One region of the Paenibacillus sp. MDV22-iso6 genome, then DNA from elsewhere that is predicted to be linked to it. Evidence: predicted binding sites of a transcription regulator. Region 1 holds the regulator's gene; the other holds the start of a gene.

Region 1 (10,277 bases):
AGAGAACGGGGTGCAGGACGACATGGAAATTCAGAAATTAACCGTAGATGATTTTGAGCCAGCTATGGCACTCTCCGAGTATGCTTTTCAAGTGGTAATGAGTGAAGAGCAAACGGAGAAGAGACGGAGTCAATTTGATTCACAGGATATATGGGGTGTATTTGAGGAAGGACAATTGGGTGCCAAACTTCATATTATTCCTTTTCAAACCTATATTCATGGGAGATCGTTCGAGATGGGCGGTATTGCGGGAGTAGCGACATGGCCAGAATATAGACGTAAAGGCTGGGTAGCTGGGCTGTTGAAGCATGCGCTGGAGGAAATGAACCGTAACAAACAAAGTATATCGTTTTTGCATCCGTTTTCTTTTGCATTTTATCGGAGATATGGATGGGAGACGTATGTTGAGTTTAAACGATATAAAGTGCCTACAGCTCATCTGCCTGCGAAAAAGGCAACCCCAGGAACAATTCGCCGTGGCGATCCGGGACTCAGTATATTAAAGGAAGTATACAGTGCGTACGCTGAACGCTATAACGGAACCTTGATTCGGGATGATGCGAGATGGGAGAATTCAGTTCTATCTAATGGCGCCAGCCAGAAGGCTGTATATTATGATGAAGCTGGTAAAGCACAAGGCTATGTTTTATATGAGGTTAAGGAAAGAAAGTTTACCATTAAAGAGATCATTTATCTGAATGAAGAGACAAGACAAGGTTTGTGGACCTTTATTGCCAACCATGATTCTATGATTGAGGAAGTCACTTTACAGGCACCAGCCAGTGATATGCTTGCTTTTCAATTAGATAATCCGCGGATTGAGCAGGAAATTGTACCTTTCTTCATGGCACGTATTGTGAGTGTAGAACAATTTATTTCACAGTATCCTTTTGCGAGCCCAGACTCACCAGTACAGATTAATCTCCAGGTAGAGGATGCCCATGCACCATGGAATGAAGGGGTATGGCAGTTGAATGTGGCGATGAATGGTACAGCTTCGATATGGAAAACATCTGAGTCGGCACCTAAGGATCAGACTGTTAAAGTAGACATACAGGCGCTCACCGCAATGCTGATGGGGTATCGTAGGCCCGCAGAGATGGCTCAAATAGGTAGAATTGAAGGACCGAATGGAGCGATTAAGGCTTTGGAGCAAGCGATTCCTGAACGGGAAACGTATTTACTTGATTTTTTCTGATCCTCATAGAGTAACGAGTATTCTAGGATCAATTTCATAGACTTAACTTGTATAGCATTACGATGCTAGTGTGAGACAAATGGACTTCTCCAGCTATTTTGGAGAGGTTTTTTTGTGTCAGCCGAATATTTCGTGTAAAATCGTAAAAAATGAATAGTGCTCCCTCTTGGCAAAACCACAAAATATGCTATAATGTATATAAAGTCAAAGAAAGTCAAAGTCAACTAAAGGTTAAATACTTACGTAACTTTCTTTCTGCAATCCGGTGGTGGGAGCCATATTGAAGGTAGTACACATCAGCGGATAAAAGCAATATTAAAGGACCTTCGAGCGTCCTTCGCTCTCTTGTTAAAGACCGTTGAAGATCAGTTTCGCTGTTTCCTTGATTGGTTAAATGGGTTGAGAAGGTGTACTCTGTAGGGGCGTGTGGGTCCTTATTGACTTAACGTTTCAGACAGTGGAGGATGAGTGGATGCGTAATATCTCTGATATTATCGAACAATATCTGAAGAGTATTTTGCATGAAAGTCCCGAAGGATTGGTCGAAATTCAACGTAATGATCTGGCTGATCAATTTTCATGTGTGCCTTCCCAGATCAATTATGTCATCAGCACCCGATTTACACTCGAAAAAGGTTACCTTGTGGAGAGTAAACGTGGCGGCGGCGGTTATGTTCGCATACAGCGGATTGAATTGCCGGCTCACTCGGCTCTGCATAACCATTTGCACCATAGTATTGGAGATGAGATCGGGCAGACAGCTGCCGAAGGTCTGATCTACCAACTGGAAGAAGCACGTTTCTTGAGCAAAAGGGAAGCCGGGTTGATGCGGGCAGCTGTTTCGAGAGAGATTATATTGGTCAAACTTCCTTACCGGGATCAAATTCGTGCCAGAATGTTAAAGGCGATGTTAATATCTTTGCTCGGTAAATGAAAACTATCGGGATCAAGGGGGTACATCATTGTGCTGTGCCAAGAATGCAACAACCGTCCGGCAACACTCCATTTCACGAAGATCGTGAACGGAGAGAAGACGGAATTCCATATTTGTGAGTCATGTGCTCGTGAAAAAGGGGAAATGATTCCCGGAACATCCAACGGATTTTCCATTCATAACTTATTGTCCGGGTTGCTTGATTTTGAACCCTCAGGCAAGAATGGCAGTGCGGGAGCAACACCTGCGCAATCCCTTCGTTGTGAAGAATGCGGCATGACCTATTCACAGTTTAGCAAAATCGGCCGCTTTGGCTGTAGTTCTTGTTATAAATATTTTGACAGTCGTTTGGACCCACTATTCAAACGGGTTCACGGTAGCACTTCCCACGTGGGTAAAGTACCTGCACGAGCTGGTGGTCGCATCAAGGTCAAAAGACAGATTGCTGATCTGAAACGGGATCTTCAGGAGAGCATAACGCAAGAAGAGTTTGAAGAAGCCGCTCAAATTCGTGATCAGATCAGGGAACTTGAAAAAGAAATAGCTCAGGAGTAAAGTTTGTGATGAGTAGGAGGGATGCGTAATGCCTAATCTGCGTTTTACAGAGAAGGCGCTCAGCGACTGGATGCGTAGTGATGCGGCTGATTCCGAAATCGTCATTAGCAGCCGAGTCCGGATCGCACGCAACCTGCAGCATTATCCGTTTCCGATGCTGGCTTCCAATGAGCAATCGGAAGAAGTGCTGAATAAGCTGAGCGAAGTACTTCAATATGATGACGTTCATGCCTTTGGAGATTTTCATACCCTAGATCTGATTGATATTGATGACCTTGACAAACGGGTGCTGGTGGAGAAGCATTTGATCAGTCCCAGTCTTGCGAACGAATCCAGAAATGGTGCTGTTATTCTCAGTGAGGATGAATCTGTCAGTATTATGATTAATGAAGAGGATCATCTTCGTATCCAGTGCCTCTATCCGGGGTTCCAGGTAAAAGAAGCCTGGGAGAAAGCTTCCGCCATAGATGATGCTTTTGAAGCGCATGTGGATTACGCTTTTGATGACCGCAGAGGATATTTAACCAGCTGCCCTACGAATGTAGGTACAGGTGTAAGAGCATCTGTCATGATGCATCTACCCGCTCTGGTGATGACACAGCAGATTGGCCGCATTCTAAGCGCAGTCTCCCAAGTCGGACTGACTGTACGGGGAATTTACGGTGAAGGCAGTGAGGCGATGGGTAACCTGTTCCAGATCTCGAACCAGATCACACTGGGGCAGACGGAACAAGAAGTCATCGATAACCTGCATAGTGTTGTGTTACAGATGATTGGGCATGAGCGTACCGCCAGAGAACGGTTAATTACCGACTCCAGATTGCGGATTACCGACAGGGTTATGCGTTCTTACGGCATTTTGTCCCATGCAGCCATCGTCGATTCGAAGGAAGCTGCACAGCGTCTGTCTGATGTTCGACTTGGTGTTGATCTCGGATTGTTGGACGGCTTGTCCATTACCGTGATGAACGAGTTGAATGTGATGACGCAGCCGGGCTTTTTGCAGAAAACATTTGGGGAAGACATGCGGACAGATGAGCGTGACATATATCGGGCTCAGTTGATCCGTGATACGATCAGTGCAGCCAATCAATCCTAGGTTGTTCAAGAGTTGTTTATAAAGGTTTCACGCCGCAGATGCGGCTTTTATATAATAGAGCATTTCTATAAATGAATGCTGAATGATTTTATTCGCAGCACGGCTGCAAACAAAAATGATATGAAGAATACGGTGGGATCCTTTCAACAGCCCCCGTTTTATCCAAAACCATGGAGGTGCAGGAGATATGATGTTTGGAAGATTTACGGAACGGGCCCAAAAGGTGCTCGCATTGGCGCAGGAAGAAGCTGTCCGTCTAGGTCATAATAACATCGGTACAGAGCACATTTTGCTCGGCCTCATTCGTGAAGGCGAAGGCATCGCAGCCAAAGCGCTGATCGGCCTGGGACTCGGATTGGAAAAAATTCAAGATGAAGTAGAGACGCTAATTGGCCGTGGCCAAGAGCAACCTACGAACATTGCATATACGCCTCGTGCGAAAAAAGTGATTGAATTGTCTATGGATGAAGCTCGCAAATTGGGCCATACCTATGTAGGCACAGAGCATATCCTGCTTGGATTGATTCGTGAAGGTGAAGGGGTTGCAGCACGTGTGCTGAACAACCTGGGTATTAGTTTGAACAAGGCACGTCAACAAGTGCTGCAACTGCTTGGCAGCAGTGAAGCTGTATCCAGTCATAATGGTACGCCTTCCAATGTCAGCACACCAACACTGGACAGTCTGGCACGTGATCTTACGGCGTATGCCAAGGAGAACAACCTGGACCCAGTGATTGGACGTAGTAAAGAAATCGAACGTGTTATCCAGGTGCTGAGCCGTCGTACCAAGAACAACCCAGTACTGATCGGTGAGCCAGGTGTAGGTAAAACAGCTATCGCTGAAGGACTTGCACAAAAAATCATCGCCAACGAAATTCCAGAGACTTTGCGTGACAAACGTGTCATGACATTGGATATGGGTTCAGTTGTTGCAGGTACAAAATATCGCGGTGAATTCGAAGATCGTCTGAAAAAAATTATGGATGAAATTCGTCAAGCGGGTAACATTGTCTTGTTCATCGACGAATTGCATACCCTGATTGGTGCAGGCGGAGCGGAAGGTGCAATTGATGCTTCGAACATTTTGAAACCGGCTTTGGCCCGTGGAGAATTGCAGTGCATCGGTGCTACAACGTTGGATGAATATCGCAAATATATCGAGAAGGATGCTGCGCTAGAGCGTCGTTTCCAACCGATTACGGTCGATCAGCCTTCTCCAGAAGAAGCGGTTCAAATTTTGCATGGTTTACGTGATCGTTACGAAGCGCATCACCGGGTAAAAATTACGGATGAAGCGATTGTGCAGGCGGTTAAACTGTCTGATCGGTACATTACAGACCGTTTCCTGCCGGACAAAGCGATTGACCTGATTGATGAGGCGGGTTCCAAAGTAAGACTGAACTCTTACACGATCCCACCTAACCTCAAACAACTGGAGAGCCGTCTCGAGGATATCCGCAAGGAAAAAGACGCAGCGGTTCAAAGCCAGGAGTTCGAAAAGGCAGCAGCGCTGCGTGACACGGAACAAAAAATCCGTGAAGAGCTGGATGTAACGAAGAACCAATGGAAAGAAAAACAAGGTCGCACGGATTCCGAGGTAACTCCTGAGGATATTGCACAAGTAGTAGCCAGCTGGACTGGTATTCCGGTGAATCAGCTGAAAGAAGAAGAGACACAACGCTTGATGAATCTGGAATCAATTCTGCATGAACGTGTCATTGGTCAGGATGAGGCTGTGAAGTCCGTCAGTCGTGCAGTTCGTCGTGCTCGTGCTGGATTGAAAGATCCGAAACGTCCAATGGGTTCATTTATCTTCCTTGGTCCTACAGGGGTAGGTAAAACCGAGCTGGCTCGTGCTCTTGCAGAAGCCATGTTCGGGGATGAAAATGCAGTCATCCGGATTGATATGTCCGAGTATGGCGAGAAGCATTCCACTTCAAGACTCGTCGGAGCTCCTCCGGGATATGTGGGATATGAAGAAGGTGGACAGCTGACAGAGAAAGTTCGTCGCAAACCTTATTCTGTCGTCCTGCTCGATGAAATCGAGAAAGCACATCCTGAAGTATTCAACATCTTGCTGCAAGTGCTTGAGGATGGTCGTCTGACCGACTCCAAAGGTCGCGTCGTAGACTTCCGGAATACGTTGATTATTTTGACATCCAATGTGGGTGCAGAAGCGATCAAACGCAACTCTACACTGGGCTTTACGGCAGTAGTGGATGCAGGTGCGGATTACGATAACATGAAGGGTAAAGTGATGGATGAGCTGAAGAAAAGCTTCCGTCCTGAGTTCCTTAACCGGATTGATGAAATTATCGTGTTCCATTCTCTTGAAGAAAAACACATTGCTGAGATTGTTACACTGATGAGTGAAGAGCTTCGTAAACGTCTGAATGAATACGAGGTCGACTTCGAGCTCACAGACAATGCCAAGGCTTTCCTTGCCAAAGCAGGCTTCGATCCAGCCTATGGTGCTCGTCCGCTTCGTCGGGCGATCCAGAAGCATATTGAAGACAAATTGTCGGAAGAATTGCTCACGGGTAATGTGACTAAAGGTGATTCGTTGCTCATCGATGAAGAGAATGGAGCATTGTCTGTAACTAAAAAAGACGTTGTTGTTCCTTCCACTGAGGAAATCGAAACGAAATAAGTAACACTCAACTAGTGACATAACTACTGAGTCTGATGTATAAAACAAAAATCCTTCCTGGCTTTAGTCGGGAAGGATTTTTTTGTGTTTTTGTGCCAGTCAGAGACCCAGAGCTGTTGTTTATCAGAAAATAAACTTAGAAGTGCTACGAACATGTGTAAAGTTTGCGATAATCCTTTACGAAAAATCTCAAACAATGGTAAACTTTTATTAACCCTGCACGTCAGGGAATTAAGGCAAAATTCGTCGAAAAATGCAAAATGCTGTTATAAAATAAATCCTAGGAGTGCTGAAGTGGCCAAAGTTAAAACCAAGTTTCAGTGTACGGAATGCGGCTATGAAGCCCCCAAATGGTACGGCAAATGTCCGGGTTGTCAGTCTTGGAATTCAATGGTGGAAGAAACCGAAACGGTGGTCAAAACACAAGGGAGAAATTCCCCTCTCTTTGAGAGTAAAGATAAGCCACTTCCCATCATAGATATAGATAGCGGTCAGGAACCGCGTGTACAGACTGGAATTGAAGAGCTGAACCGGGTTTTGGGCGGCGGAATTGTTCCAGGATCTCTCGTTCTGGTGGGCGGAGACCCCGGAATCGGAAAATCAACATTGATGTTGCAAACATCTCATGCTTTGACTCACTCAGGTTTGCGTGTGTTATATGTCTCAGGTGAGGAATCAGTTAAGCAAACGAAATTGCGGGCTGACCGTCTGGGTGCGCTGTCTCCTGAGTTATATGTACTATGTGAGACCAATATGGAGCGGGTAGAGGAAGCGGTAGAGCAGATCCAGCCGCATTTTCTAGTCATCGACTCTATTCAGACCGTTTATCTGCCAGAAGTCACCAGTGCACCCGGCAGTGTAGCTCAGGTAAGGGAATGTACCTCACGGTTCATGCGAATCGCCAAAGGGCGAGGCATTGCAACCGTACTTGTGGGGCATGTTACGAAAGAAGGCGCCATTGCAGGTCCACGTATGTTGGAACATATGGTGGACTGTGTTCTTTATTTTGAAGGAGAACGGCATCATACGTATCGCCTTTTACGTGCGGTAAAGAACCGTTTTGGTTCGACCAATGAGATCGGCATTTTTGAAATGGGCGAAGATGGACTTCGTGAAGTAGGCAACCCTTCTGAGCTCTTTTTGTCAGAACGTCCTCTGGGTGTGGCTGGTTCTACCGTAGTTGCCAGCATGGAGGGCACACGTCCTCTGCTTGTGGAATTGCAGGCATTGATTTCAACCACACATTTCCCTTCTCCGCGGCGTATGGCAACAGGGGTAGATCTCCATCGATTAAACCTGATTATTGCGGTACTGGAGAAACGGATGGGCATGTTCTTGCAAACGCAGGATGCTTATCTGAACGTAGCTGGTGGTGTGAGATTAGATGAGCCGGCAGTAGATTTGGCGGTTGCTGTAAGTATCGCATCCAGCTTGAGAGATGTACCGACCAAGCCAGATGACGTCATCTTTGGGGAAATCGGTTTAACGGGTGAAGTTCGGGCCGTTTCAAGGGCTGAACAACGTGTGAAAGAAGCTCAGAAATTGGGCTTTAAGCGTGTCATTTTACCAGAAAAAAGCTTAAAGGGCTGGAAACATCCTCGCGGGATACAACTGATCGGTGTGAATACCGTGGCAGATGCACTAGCGGTTGCTTTAGATTAGGGGGCATAACAAGATGAAAGATTCGAGCCAACTGGATAATATGAACGAATTGTTAAGGCTGATTGCACCAGGTACACCTTTCCGCGAAGGTCTGGAGAACGTGCTGCGCGCCAAGACGGGTGCACTGCTGGTTGTAGGATACAGCCCTGAAGTAATGGAAGTGGTGGATGGAGGATTCTCGATTAACTGTGATTTCTCCCCGAACTATTTGTATGAACTCGCCAAGATGGACGGTGCCATTATCCTTAGCGAGGATTTAAAACGTATTCTATACGCCAATACTCAACTTATTCCTGACTCATCCATCTCTTCATCTGAGACGGGGATCCGTCACCGGACGGCTGAGCGTGTCGCGAAACAAACAGGCAAATTAGTCGTATCTATATCGCAGCGGCGGAATATTATCACCTTATACCAAGGAACACTACGGTATTCCCTCAAGGAAATCGGGGTTATTTTGACCAAGGCGAATCAAGCGATTCAAACCTTGGAGAAATACAAGGCTGTATTGACACAGTCCCTTACGAATCTGAGCGCCGCCGAGTTCGAGGAATTGGTAACGATTCCTGAGGTAGTCAATGTCATTCAGCGTACGGAAATGGTTATGCGCATCAAAACGGAAATCAAGCGTTACATTCATGAACTCGGCAACGAGGGACGTCTGATCTCCATGCAGATGGAGGAGCTCGTCGGTACAACAGAAGAGGAAGCCTGGTTGCTGTATAAGGACTATGCCCGTGATGACAGTGATGACAAGATTCGTGAGATTATCGTTGGTCTGAAAAGATTGTCGGACGATGAATTGCTGGATGCACATCATATTGTACGTCTTCTGGGATACCCTTCGTCAGCGGCTACGTCTGAAGATTCGGTTGCACCTCGGGGATATCGGGTATTAAATAAGATACCCCGCCTGCCGAATGTCATCATCCATAACCTGGTGGATCAATTCGAACAATTGCCTCATGTCATTATGGCTACAATAGAAGAGCTGGACGAAGTGGACGGGATTGGAGAGGTACGGGCCCGAACCATTAAGGAAGGTCTCAAGCGTTTGCAGGAGCAGATGTTTATTGACAGACAAATGTAAGGGTTTGCCTATAACGGCTTGAAAATAATGAGGTGAAACAACGATGTTAACCAGATTCATTCCGAATCTCTTTACCTTGGGTAATCTGTTTCTTGGAATGATGGCAATCCTGCTTGCAATTGATGGGAAGTATAGTTTGGCTGCCATTTTGGTCATTATTGCGATGTTACTGGATGGCCTGGATGGCCGTGTCGCACGTGCACTTAATGCCCAGAGTGAGTTTGGCAAAGAGCTGGATTCTTTGTCTGACATGGTTTCATTTGGTGCAGCTCCAGCTCTAATTATATTCATGGTCTCGTTTCAGGACGCAACTCCGGTTCTCGCCTGGATCGCAACCGCAAGCTTTCCAATCTGTGGGGCTATCCGGTTAGCCCGGTTTAACGTTCGCCCCGGTATTCCCGGGTACTTCACAGGTTTGCCGATCCCAGCGGCTGGAGGGGTACTGGCAACACTATCCCTGTTTAATAAGGATATCGGTCCCGTGAGTATGATGATTGCGACCTTGCTGTTATCGTATCTGATGGTAAGTTCGCTGAAATATCCCAATTTCAAAAAGGTTGGTCTACCGCGTAAAGCGATCTGGATTGCACCTTGGGTCATCGTCTTCGCGGTAGTGGTGGCTGTTATGTTTCCAGAACAATTGTCCAAATTGATCTTTATTCCACTTGTGTTATACGCTCTATATGGGATGAAGCATAATATGCGGACGGCAGCCTCGCGGAACCGAGCCAAAAAGCGTAAAGAAGAGAAGTCTTCCCGTCCTTCCGATCGCTAGGCATTCCATCATTTCGGGAAATAAAAAGAAAGCACGTATGCTCCTCAACAGGAGAATACGTGCTTATTTTTGTTTTTAAAATCTATACGTTAACTTAACCATTTGCAATGAAATACGTATTGTTTACGACAAATTGAACATCCCTAACGTCGAACATTTCTGTGACTCGTGATTTACGACCTCTTCCATGTTGATGTCCAGCAGATTGCAGAGAGCCGACATATAAAACAGGTTCCGCCCTAGTTCAGAGCTGATCACCTCTTTACAATTCTCGCACAATTCACCTTCCACATGCGTTTCCAGCAGGCCTTTTG
Region 2 (10,277 bases), on a different contig from region 1:
GTAATGACACAGTTCGTAACATCATCACGGGAAGGCACTTCGTACATAATCTCAAGCATAATGCCCTCGATGATTGCACGTAGTCCACGTGCACCCGTGTTACGTTTAATGGCTTCCTTCGCAATCGCCAGCAATGCTCCTGGTTCGAACACCAGATTCACATTATCCAGCTCAAGCAGTTTTTGGTACTGTTTCGTAAGCGCATTTTTTGGCTCGGAAAGAATCCGTACCAATGTGTCTTCGTCCAGCGGCTCCAAAGTGGAGATAACTGGCAAACGGCCTACAAATTCCGGAATCAGACCGAATTTCAGCAAGTCTTCCGGCAATACCATACCCAGATATTCACCTGGTTTAAGATCTTTTTGTTCCGCAACGGTATTAAAGCCGATGACTTTTTTACCGATCCGGCGTTTAATCATTTGCTCGAGACCATCAAAGGCACCGCCACAAATGAACAAGATGTTGGTGGTATCAATCTGGATGAATTCCTGATGTGGATGCTTACGACCACCTTGTGGTGGTACAGAAGCTACAGTTCCTTCCAGGATTTTCAAGAGCGCTTGTTGAACACCTTCACCCGATACATCACGAGTAATGGATGGGTTCTCGGATTTACGCGCTACTTTATCAATTTCATCGATATAAATAATGCCGCGCTCTGCTTTTTCCACATCATAATCAGCAGCTTGAATCAGCTTGAGCAGAATGTTCTCTACATCTTCGCCGACATAACCTGCTTCCGTCAATGAAGTTGCATCAGCAATAGCAAAAGGAACATTAAGGATTTTGGCCATCGTTTGCGCAAGCAACGTTTTACCAGAACCCGTAGGTCCTAACAGCAAAATATTACTTTTTTGCAATTCAACATCCTCAATCTTACTTTGTGTGTTGATCCGTTTATAGTGATTGTAAACCGCTACAGACAAAGATTTCTTCGCCTGATCCTGACCAATGACGTACTGGTCAAGAATGTCGCGGATTTCTTTCGGTTTTGGAATATCTTTGAGGTCCAGTTCTTCGTCATGACCGAGCTCTTCCTCTACGATTTCAGTGCACAGTTCGATACATTCATCACAAATGTAAACGCCCGGTCCAGCGACCAGCTTGCGCACCTGTTCCTGAGATTTACCGCAAAAAGAGCATTTCAACTGCCCTTTCTCATCGTTAAATTTAAACATGAAACCACCCCTTTAGGAATTGATCGGTCTGCTGAGCACCTGGTCAATAATGCCGTACGTTTTGGCTTCTTCAGCACTCATGAAAAAGTCACGGTCTGTGTCCCGCTCGATTTTCTCAAGGGGTTGACCTGTACGATCGACGTATATTTGATTCAGTTTCTGACGTGTTTTAATAATCCATTCTGCGTGAATTTTGATATCCGCAGCCTGTCCTTGAACGCCGCCAAGCGGCTGATGAATCATCACTTCGCTGTTAGTCAGCGCATATCGTTTACCAGGAGCTCCGGCTGTCAGCAATAACGAGCCCATGCTTGCTGCCATACCTACGCAAATGGTCGATACATCCGGCTTGATATATTGCATCGTATCGTATATACCCATCCCTGCGGTGACAGAACCACCAGGTGAATTAATGTACAAACTTATATCCTTCTCAGGATCGTCGGCTGCCAAAAACAAAAGCTGCGCTATGACAAGATTGGCTACATCGTCATCAATCGCACTGGTTAAAAAGATAATGCGATCCTTCAGCAAACGCGAATATATATCGTAAGACCGCTCGCCTCGATTGGTTTGTTCAACAACCATTGGCACCAGACTCATGAGACCAACCTCTTTTCTACATGTAATTAGACATAGGCTACCTGTAAAGCAAACCCAAATTCATTCTAACACGTTCCTGTGACAATGTCATTTTTCACAAGTGGTGTAAAGACGGAGTAAGTTTACTTTTTTGCCTGATCATATTTAACCATGTTTTCTATGTATGTGCAAATCGGAGCAATCCTATGCCGTTTCACCTTTTTTTTATTTGCAGGAGAACCATAGGACCTTGAATATGCATAACCAATGCCACAACGAAATCCATCCATATTATTACTGAATCCTCTATAAAATGGATGCCATAATTTAAAAATAAGGCACGCAATGATTCACGTGCCTTATCGTTTATTCAGCTGTTCATTACGTAACAGCTTGTCTTATTTTTCGTCAGCTTCTGCAGCAACTTCTTCAGCTGGAGCTTCAACAGCTTCAACGACTTTGCTGTTCTCAACGAGAACATCGATCGTTTTACGCAGTTTCACTTCATCACGAAGGCTGTCCAGGGAACCATTACCCTCGAGAATGCCACGAATCTCTTCAGCAGGACGCTTATAAGACTCAGCCATTTTTTCGAGTTCTTGGTTAACTTCTTCGTCAGACACTTCGATGTTTTCCGCTTTACCAACGGCTTCAAGAACCAAGTTGTTGCGAACACGTTTGGAAGCATCTTCCTGCATTTGTCCTCTCAGGTCAGCTTGTGTTTGACCAGAGAAGCTCAGGAACATTTCCAGGTTCATACCTTGGTTGCGCAGACGGTTGTCGAAATCACGCATCATGTTTTGTACTTCGCTCTCAACCATTGCAGAAGGAATATCCACTTCAGCATTTTCAGCCACTTTTTCTACAACAGCATTTTCTTGAGCTGCTTTGGCTTCATCTGCTTTGCGGGATTCCAATTGCGTTTTCAGATCAGCTTTGTACTCTTCAAGCGTATCGAATTCGCTAACATCTTTTGCAAACTCGTCATCCAGTTCAGGAAGTTGTTTACGTTTGATTTCATGTACTTTCACTTTAAATACCGCTTTTTTGCCAGCCAGTTCAGCTGCATGGTAGCTCTCAGGGAAAGTTACTTCAACGTCTTTGAAGTCGCCTGTGGACAGACCCACAACCTGCTCTTCAAATCCTGGAATGAATGTGTTGGAACCAAGTTCCAGGGAATAACCCTCAGCTTGTCCACCTTCGAACGGTACACCATCAACGGAACCGTCAAAGTCGATTACAGCAACGTCGCCGTTTTGTGCGGAACCTTCGTCGATAACAACGAGTTCTGCGTGACGTTGTTGAAGACGCTCGAGCTCTTCAGTCACTTCTACATCCGTTACTTCATGTTTGGCTACAGCAACTTCAACGCCTTTGTAGTCACCCAGTGTAACTTCAGGTTTAACTGTTACTTTCGCTTTGAACTTGAATACTTGTCCTTTAGCGAATTGCTCGACATCTACGTCAGGACGATCAACCGGGAAGATATCCGTTTGGTCGATTGCTTCTGTGTAAGCTTCAGGAAGCAAAATGTCAATTGCTTCTTGATACAGGCTTTCTACACCGAAACGAGCTTCAAAGATGGAACGTGGAACTTTACCTTTACGGAATCCAGGTACATTTGCTTGTTTAACTACTTTATTAAAAGCTTTGTCGAGTGCTGCAGTTACACGATCTGCACCCACTTCAACCTCAAGAACCCCAAGGTTCTTCTCTATCTTTTCCCAAGTTGCTTTCATTGTATACTTTCCCCTCCAAAATTCGCATGTTCACGTAGGCAATCACGTACAAAATAACCATTTTAGTATAAACAAGATTAGATTCTTTTTCAAGGGGAATCCCTTGATACGGTTTGAGGAAAACGTTTCCGGGTCCTATTGACCATCCAAACCGGCAGAAACAAACTGCTTCATTGATCGATATGCTTGCTCCAGACGAAAGCGCATCGCCCCTGTCACAGCATACATTGAGCGAGTATCTTCCTCGTCATGCGAACCGCCCAGACTGTCTGCAACGGTCATATGTAGAGCAGCTCCCCATATATCTGTCATGGAATCATTTTCTTCCAGCATAGACATGTAATCACGGGTTCCGTACACGGCCATGACATATTGAATCCACAGTTCTTGTGCAAAATAAAAGAGCGTAGGTTCATGAACCTCCGTCTGATCTGCCACTCTTTCAAGAATCTGAACGATCTGAATCGGGAAATCCTCAGGTCTAAGCGGAACGGTATCAATCTCCACTTCAACCGGCTCTTCCCCACGAGTAAACGCAATAATGCCTTGAACACCTCGGCGACGTAATGTCTGAAGCACGCGGAACTGAAGTAAAGGATGCAGCGTCTTGTCTTTGAGCCAACCGATAAGCGAATCATCAATTTCTGGCCGATCGAGATAAGCAAGCTGCTCCAGCGCCAGCATTGTTTGTTCAGATAAAGGCTCCTCCATTACGGTACGAAGAAGTTTATCCGCATAGCCATCATCCTGCTCAAGCTTGGATCGGGCATGTTGGCGTGCCATGTCCTCTTCACTAATTTCCTCTTCCTCACGCTCTTCACGAACCTCGGGTAAATCTTCCCCGTAATGAGGAAACGCAGCTTCAAGCCATTCGAGCAAGGCTCGCCATTCGTCGTAATGCCGTTCTTCCTGCCCTTGGCATTGCAGCAAAAAGCGAAGCAGTTCCATCGCTTCACCATATCGTTCATTTTCTAGCATAACCGTCAATTGAATCTGGTAATAGTCCAGCGTCTTAGGAAACAGCACAATATTGTTACTGTGCTCGGTTTCCGGGGTCGTGGATTCCTTAATAGGAGCACCTCCTCTGTATCCTGAATCTCCAGTCGCAATCAACCATAAATAGATGTATATTAAACGAAAGTCGATCTATTTTTTGAGTTCTTCTGATATTCTAACATAACCTTAATTATAATGAAAAAAACGTTACTGCCGCCAAATATCATATACGAAAAATATATAATAATAAAATGTTTGATATTCATCATTATTTATGATAAAATCAATTTTGCTTGAAAAATTTCATGTCTCAGTAGCTCAGCTGGATAGAGCAACGCCCTTCTAAGGCGTCGGTCGGGGGTTCGAATCCCTCCTGGGACGTAATTAAAGAAAAGTTTCCTTCGGGAAGCTTTTTTTTGCGTTCTGGGGATGAGAACCCCAATGGTTCGTCGGAGCATAAGCTTCGGTAGGATTACTTCGCAGTCTCGACTGCAAGGAGAGTATCCCTCCTGGGACGCAATTAAAGAAAAGTTTCCTTCGGGAAGCTTTTTTTTGCGTTCTGGGGATGATTGAATACGTTAATCGGCTGATGTTGACACGGGATGTTATGCTTGTTTATGTATATGTATGTATCAAAGTATACATATTAGACAAATAAACTATAGGAGATTTACCATGCCATCCTCTTTACATCAAAACTCACCTGACCATTCTGCAGTCGATAATTCATCGTTAGCATCCATGAAACTTGGACTCTTGCTGGCAGGCATTATCGTTATCGCTGCAACAATGCGTTCACCTATTACGGCAACAGGTCCGATTGTGGAACTGATCCGTACAGATACAGGAATAAGTCATACATTGGCAGGCTTGCTTACCTCTCTTCCTTTGCTTGCCTTCGCGGCAATCTCTCCGTTCGCTCCACAATTGGCGCGAAGATTCGGACTAGAAACCGCTCTGTTAACTGCCATAATTCTTGTGACCATAGGCGTATCCCTCCGGTTTATGCCCTCTGTTCCACTTCTTTTTACAGGAACAGCAATCCTTGGATGTGGTATTGCCCTGAGCAACGTATTGCTGCCCAGTCTGATCAAAAGGGATTTCCCATTGCGAGTGGGTCTCGTTACCGGCCTCTATTCCGTGTCCATGAATATATGGGGCGCTATCGCCTCAGGAATCAGCGTTCCCACGGCAGGCTTAACCTCCATGGGTTGGCACGCTTCACTGGGCATGTGGGCTATACTGTCCATTCTAGCCCTGATTCTCTGGCTGCCTCACGTCCGTTCTGGACGTCGCGGCGAAGTTTACGTGGCTTCGAGAACGGACGCGAAGCCGGTTCGTCTTATTACATCACCCTTAGCCTGGTATGTCACATTGTTCATGGGACTGCAATCTTTAATTTTTTACACTACAATTACCTGGCTGCCAGAGGTTCTATCTGATCAGGGTTTCAGTTCCTCTTCAGCCGGCTGGATGTTGTCTTTGATGCAAATGGTTAGTGTTCCGGTAACGTTCATCGTCCCCATTCTGGCTGGACGAATGAAAGATCAACGTTGGCTGACAGCAATTACAGGTTCATGTCTGATTCTGGGCTATGTATTCCTTTTAAGTGGTATTTCCTCTCTCGTTACCGTCGGTGTTGCTTTGGCTGGCGTTGGAGCCGGGGCTTCGTTCGGACTTGTAACCATGTTTTTTGTACTGCGTACATCCGATGCAAGACAGGCTGCGGGACTTTCAGGTATGGCTCAATCCTTTGGGTATATGCTGGCAGCCGTCGGACCGTTGCTGTTCGGTGTGCTTCATGATTGGACACAAGGATGGACCCTTCCATTGCTTTTGCAAGTTACACTTGCTGTTCTGTTACTTTTCATGGGATTGAAAGCAAGTGCCAATCGTTTGATTGGTTCATGATGAATTGGAGCTTCCATTATATAAGCAAAGAGACCTTTCCCAATGGAAAGGTCTTTTTTTGCTAAACTCACACTGTGATTAGAATAGTTATTAAAGCTTATCCAGATATTCAAGTAGACGGTACAGAACGACAGATACTTGAGCACGAGTTGATGTAGCTTTTGGAGCAAACTTGTTGCCAGACATACCTTTTACCAAACCATTCTCTACAGCAAAATGAACAGCTGATTTCGCTCCATCTGAAATTTGATCTTCATCCTTGAAACCAATGGATGTTACTCCTTGTTTTATTTCCAAAGCATCGGCAATCATCAAAACCATATTTTCGCGTGTCAATTGGTCCTGTGCACTCGCTTCTTTACTACGTGTTTCCCAATCGATTCCCGTTCCGAAAATACGATCAAGCAACGTCGCAAATTCTGCATGAGTAATGGTACTATTCGGTGAGAATGTGCTAGCACTAATACCCTTAGCAATTTGTTGAGAGGCTATAACTTCGATTTCATCTTTAGCCCAGTGGCTGTTGATGTCTCCAAAAGTTACAGCATTCTCTACAACAACATAAGAACCTGGTTGTGTTACATTGAATTCCAATTGCCCTTTTTGAGACACATTGGACAAAGACGCAGGCTCCCAAGCATCTTTTGTTGTTTGATGATAAGCAATAACTTTACGTACGTCTTTTACAGAGTTCACATCATATTTCAATGTAAGCCCAATATTGTGCTTGAATTTGTCTGCATCAAGATCAATAGATACAATTTGAGAAACAATGTTCTCGTTTTGTTTGTTATCCTTGCCTTCTGCAACATGCAACTTCAAGCTGAATCCTCTATCTGTGACGTAATCCGTCAAAGAAGCAGCAGGTATAGTCACATTGAACGTTTTGCCCTCAATAATCAGATTTTTACCTGAGGCTTGAATTTTATCAGCAATAGCCTTACTGATTGTCAGATCTACTAGACTATATTTGTCAAACTCAACGCTTGATAAATCCAGCTTGATTTCCTTCTTATCATCCTGCAACTGTGTATTAATTACCGCTTCGGAAATCGCTGCTGTAGCCTGTGTAGTTCCGTCAGCGTTTTTCTTTTCGGATACAGATGCGTCACCTTTAATTGTAGGCGTAGGTGCAGGTGATGGGGAAGAATTGGAAGAACTAGATCCGCCTGAAGACCCTGAACCAGAGCCCGGTGATGGTGTACCAGGATTAGGAACTTCCGGATCAGGATTTTTTTTCACCAGAAGTGATGTAGTCGCTGTTCCAATCAAACCTTGCAAGTCTTCAACAGACATTTCCACAATGTACTCCCCAGCTAACAACTTGCCGAGTCTAAGAGTGAATGAGCCGTCTGTTTCAACTTCAAAGGCACCTTCCGTAATCTTCTTATTCGTTGTATCTTTCACAGTGTAACCAGCCTTCAATGAAGCTGTTACATCAAGTTCAGTATCCCATCCACTTTTAAGCGCTGGAGCGGCTACGATATAAAGATCATCAACATTACCTGTCAAAGCTTCTTTGTCCGCCTGCACCACTTCCAGATTTTCTGGTGCTGTTACAACCGGAGCTGCTTTTTTCACCAAAAATGGAGAAGTATCTTCGATATACGTTTTTCCATCAACACCGATTGCAGTGATATCAACCGTATAAAGACCGTCTGGAATCGTCGTTACCTCGTCGGTAGTGTAGTCTGCATACTGTCCATCCCAAGCCAGAGTATATCTTGTGTTGGCAGCGAAACTATAGTAGTTTCCAAAAATAGATCCAATATATCCATCTCCATAATAGCCCCCATCCGGGTTAAGGCCATCGAAGATCTCAATAAGGGCAAAATTCATGGGATTGTAGAATTCCATAGCTACATTGAGTGTATCCAGCGTACCATCAGGCTTCAATGGATATTGGAACGGGTTCTTCTCTGTACCTTTCACAGTCTCAATGTATTTAACGCCTGCCAATGTAAGGTTGAAATGTGCGACATATGGAACACTAAATGTGTCCGTTCCATTAGACAACTGAAGGTAGCCTTGCGCTTCTGTTACCGCAGTAACACCTTTTGGAACTGTAATAGTAACCTGTAACTCTTCCTCACCATTCAGTGTAAAAGAGCTCTTATCCACCGCAACGGATACACCAGGAATTGTACGAGTTGGATTCACGCTTACAGTGTAGTTTCCACCGCTGCCATTCAGCGACTCCACTTTGATCGTTTTGCTGACGGTTTTTTCGTCCGTGCTGAGGAAGTTACCAAAATTCACACTACCTGTAACATTTGGTTTCTCGACAGCCACGCCATTCTCTGTGTATTTCGTTACATCCAATACTTTAACAAATGCAGCAGGATCAATCGTTTTCACCGCTTGAATACGACCTGCACCTTGATCAAACACATCGTATTTGGTCGTGTCGAGCACTTTACCATTGTTCATGAGTGCAACTTTAATATCAAATGGTGTCCAGTCACTGTGCTTCTCAATCAACAGGGCAACCAGTCCGGCAACATGAGGTGTGGCCATACTTGTACCTGATTTACGATCGTAAGCCTGTGAATAATCTGCTCCCGGTTCGTCCTTGCCATAGGCAGGAACAGTAGACAGAATGCTGGTACCCGGTGCAACTATATCCGGTTTGATATCCAGAGTCACCTTGGCTGGTCCGCGGGAGCTGGATGGATTCATTTCATCGCCAGCCGTTTGACCTTTAACGAAGTCACTAAAGCTCACTTCAACGCTTTGACCAGCATCCAGCTCAGCCTTGATACTTTCTCCATCTTCCTTCGACATGCTCAAAGTTGGAATAAGTTCAAAATTATCTCCCAAACTCACACCGATCGGGCCTGGAATATTGTTATATACGATAATAGCAACTGCACCAGCAGCTTTGGCATTGGCTACTTTCTCTACAAATGCCAGCTCACCGCGCTGTACAAAAGCCACTTTGCCTGTAAAATCCTTGCCTTCAAAGTCGGTCGGTTTACCCAACCCTGCGAATAAAAGATCATATTGATTCGTCAAAACAGCTTCCGGATCTGCTGAGAGGCTCCAGCCCATTACATCAAGTCGGTACACCGACTCAGTAACAGCCAATGGATTTTGCTCCGTTTCAGTTGGAGCAATCGCAGGCTCTTCTTTCACAGGTGCAACCTCTGGAGAGGTTTCGACTGGTGCCGAAGGCGAGGCTGGCTGAACACCCTCTTCGGATTGGCTGGCTTCCACATCTAGAGCTGTAAAATCAGCAGACGCTGTTCCAGACAATGCCGCTCCGTTTGTTGATGAAGCTTCTTCACCTGTTGCACCTTCCGGTGTTGTTGATGGTTCACCTTGAGCCGGAACTTCAGGAGTTTCCGTTCCCGGTGCTGTTCCCAGTTCAGGAGATGGCTCAACTTCAGGGACAGGCTGTTCTTCTGGAAGCGTACCTTTACCTTCCTCACCAATCCAGAAATGAGTGTTGGCTGTAATGCTTTGGCTAGGCCCTGTGGAGTTACCTACAGTGATTGCCATAGCCGATGCTCCTGGAGAACCTAATGTATAACGATTCGGGCCATCATTACCACTTGCTACAACTGCAGTCACGCCAGACAGCATGGCATTGTTAAGAGCAACCGAAGTAATGTAACTTGGATCATTGGCAGCGTTACCCAACGAGAGATTGATTACATCCATACCATCGGCAACGGAACGATCGATTCCCCCTAATACCCATGAGGTTTGTCCACTACCATAGGGTCCAAGAACACGATAGGCATAGATATCAGCTTCGGGTGCAACGCCGACAATGCCGTAGTCCCCTGCTTCTCGAGCAGCAATGGTACCGGCTACGTGAGTACCGTGGGATGTGTAATAGGCGCTTCCATTGGCATTAAACTCAGGT

The links. Region 1 encodes CtsR, which represses protease genes until heat stress. Its sites were predicted from a motif close to ATGGTCAATAAAGGTCAAACA; they were not measured.
Region 2: the regulator CtsR is predicted to act here: its motif matches at 1,971-1,991, upstream of clpP (ATP-dependent Clp endopeptidase proteolytic subunit ClpP).

Annotation. Positions count from the first base shown of each region.
Region 1 is NZ_JBZVDZ010000017.1:231-10,507, forward strand. It holds gene AC4PM4_RS29695 (GNAT family N-acetyltransferase) at 23-1,198, shown strand; gene AC4PM4_RS29700 (CtsR family transcriptional regulator) at 1,671-2,132, shown strand; gene mcsA (protein-arginine kinase activator protein McsA) at 2,163-2,687, shown strand; gene mcsB (protein-arginine kinase McsB) at 2,716-3,786, shown strand; gene clpC (ATP-dependent protease ATP-binding subunit ClpC) at 3,974-6,436, shown strand; gene radA (DNA repair protein RadA) at 6,731-8,098, shown strand; gene disA (DNA integrity scanning diadenylate cyclase DisA) at 8,112-9,188, shown strand; gene pssA (CDP-diacylglycerol--serine O-phosphatidyltransferase) at 9,232-9,963, shown strand; gene AC4PM4_RS29735 (nucleoside triphosphate pyrophosphohydrolase family protein) at 10,087-10,277, opposite strand, start outside.
Region 2 is NZ_JBZVDZ010000015.1:46,728-57,004, forward strand. It holds gene clpX (ATP-dependent protease ATP-binding subunit ClpX) at 1-1,178, opposite strand, end outside; gene clpP (ATP-dependent Clp endopeptidase proteolytic subunit ClpP) at 1,191-1,781, opposite strand; gene tig (trigger factor) at 2,159-3,499, opposite strand; gene AC4PM4_RS29000 (hypothetical protein) at 3,635-4,612, opposite strand; tRNA gene AC4PM4_RS29005 (tRNA-Arg) at 4,803-4,876, shown strand; gene AC4PM4_RS29010 (CynX/NimT family MFS transporter) at 5,171-6,406, shown strand; gene AC4PM4_RS29015 (S8 family serine peptidase) at 6,497-10,277, opposite strand, start outside.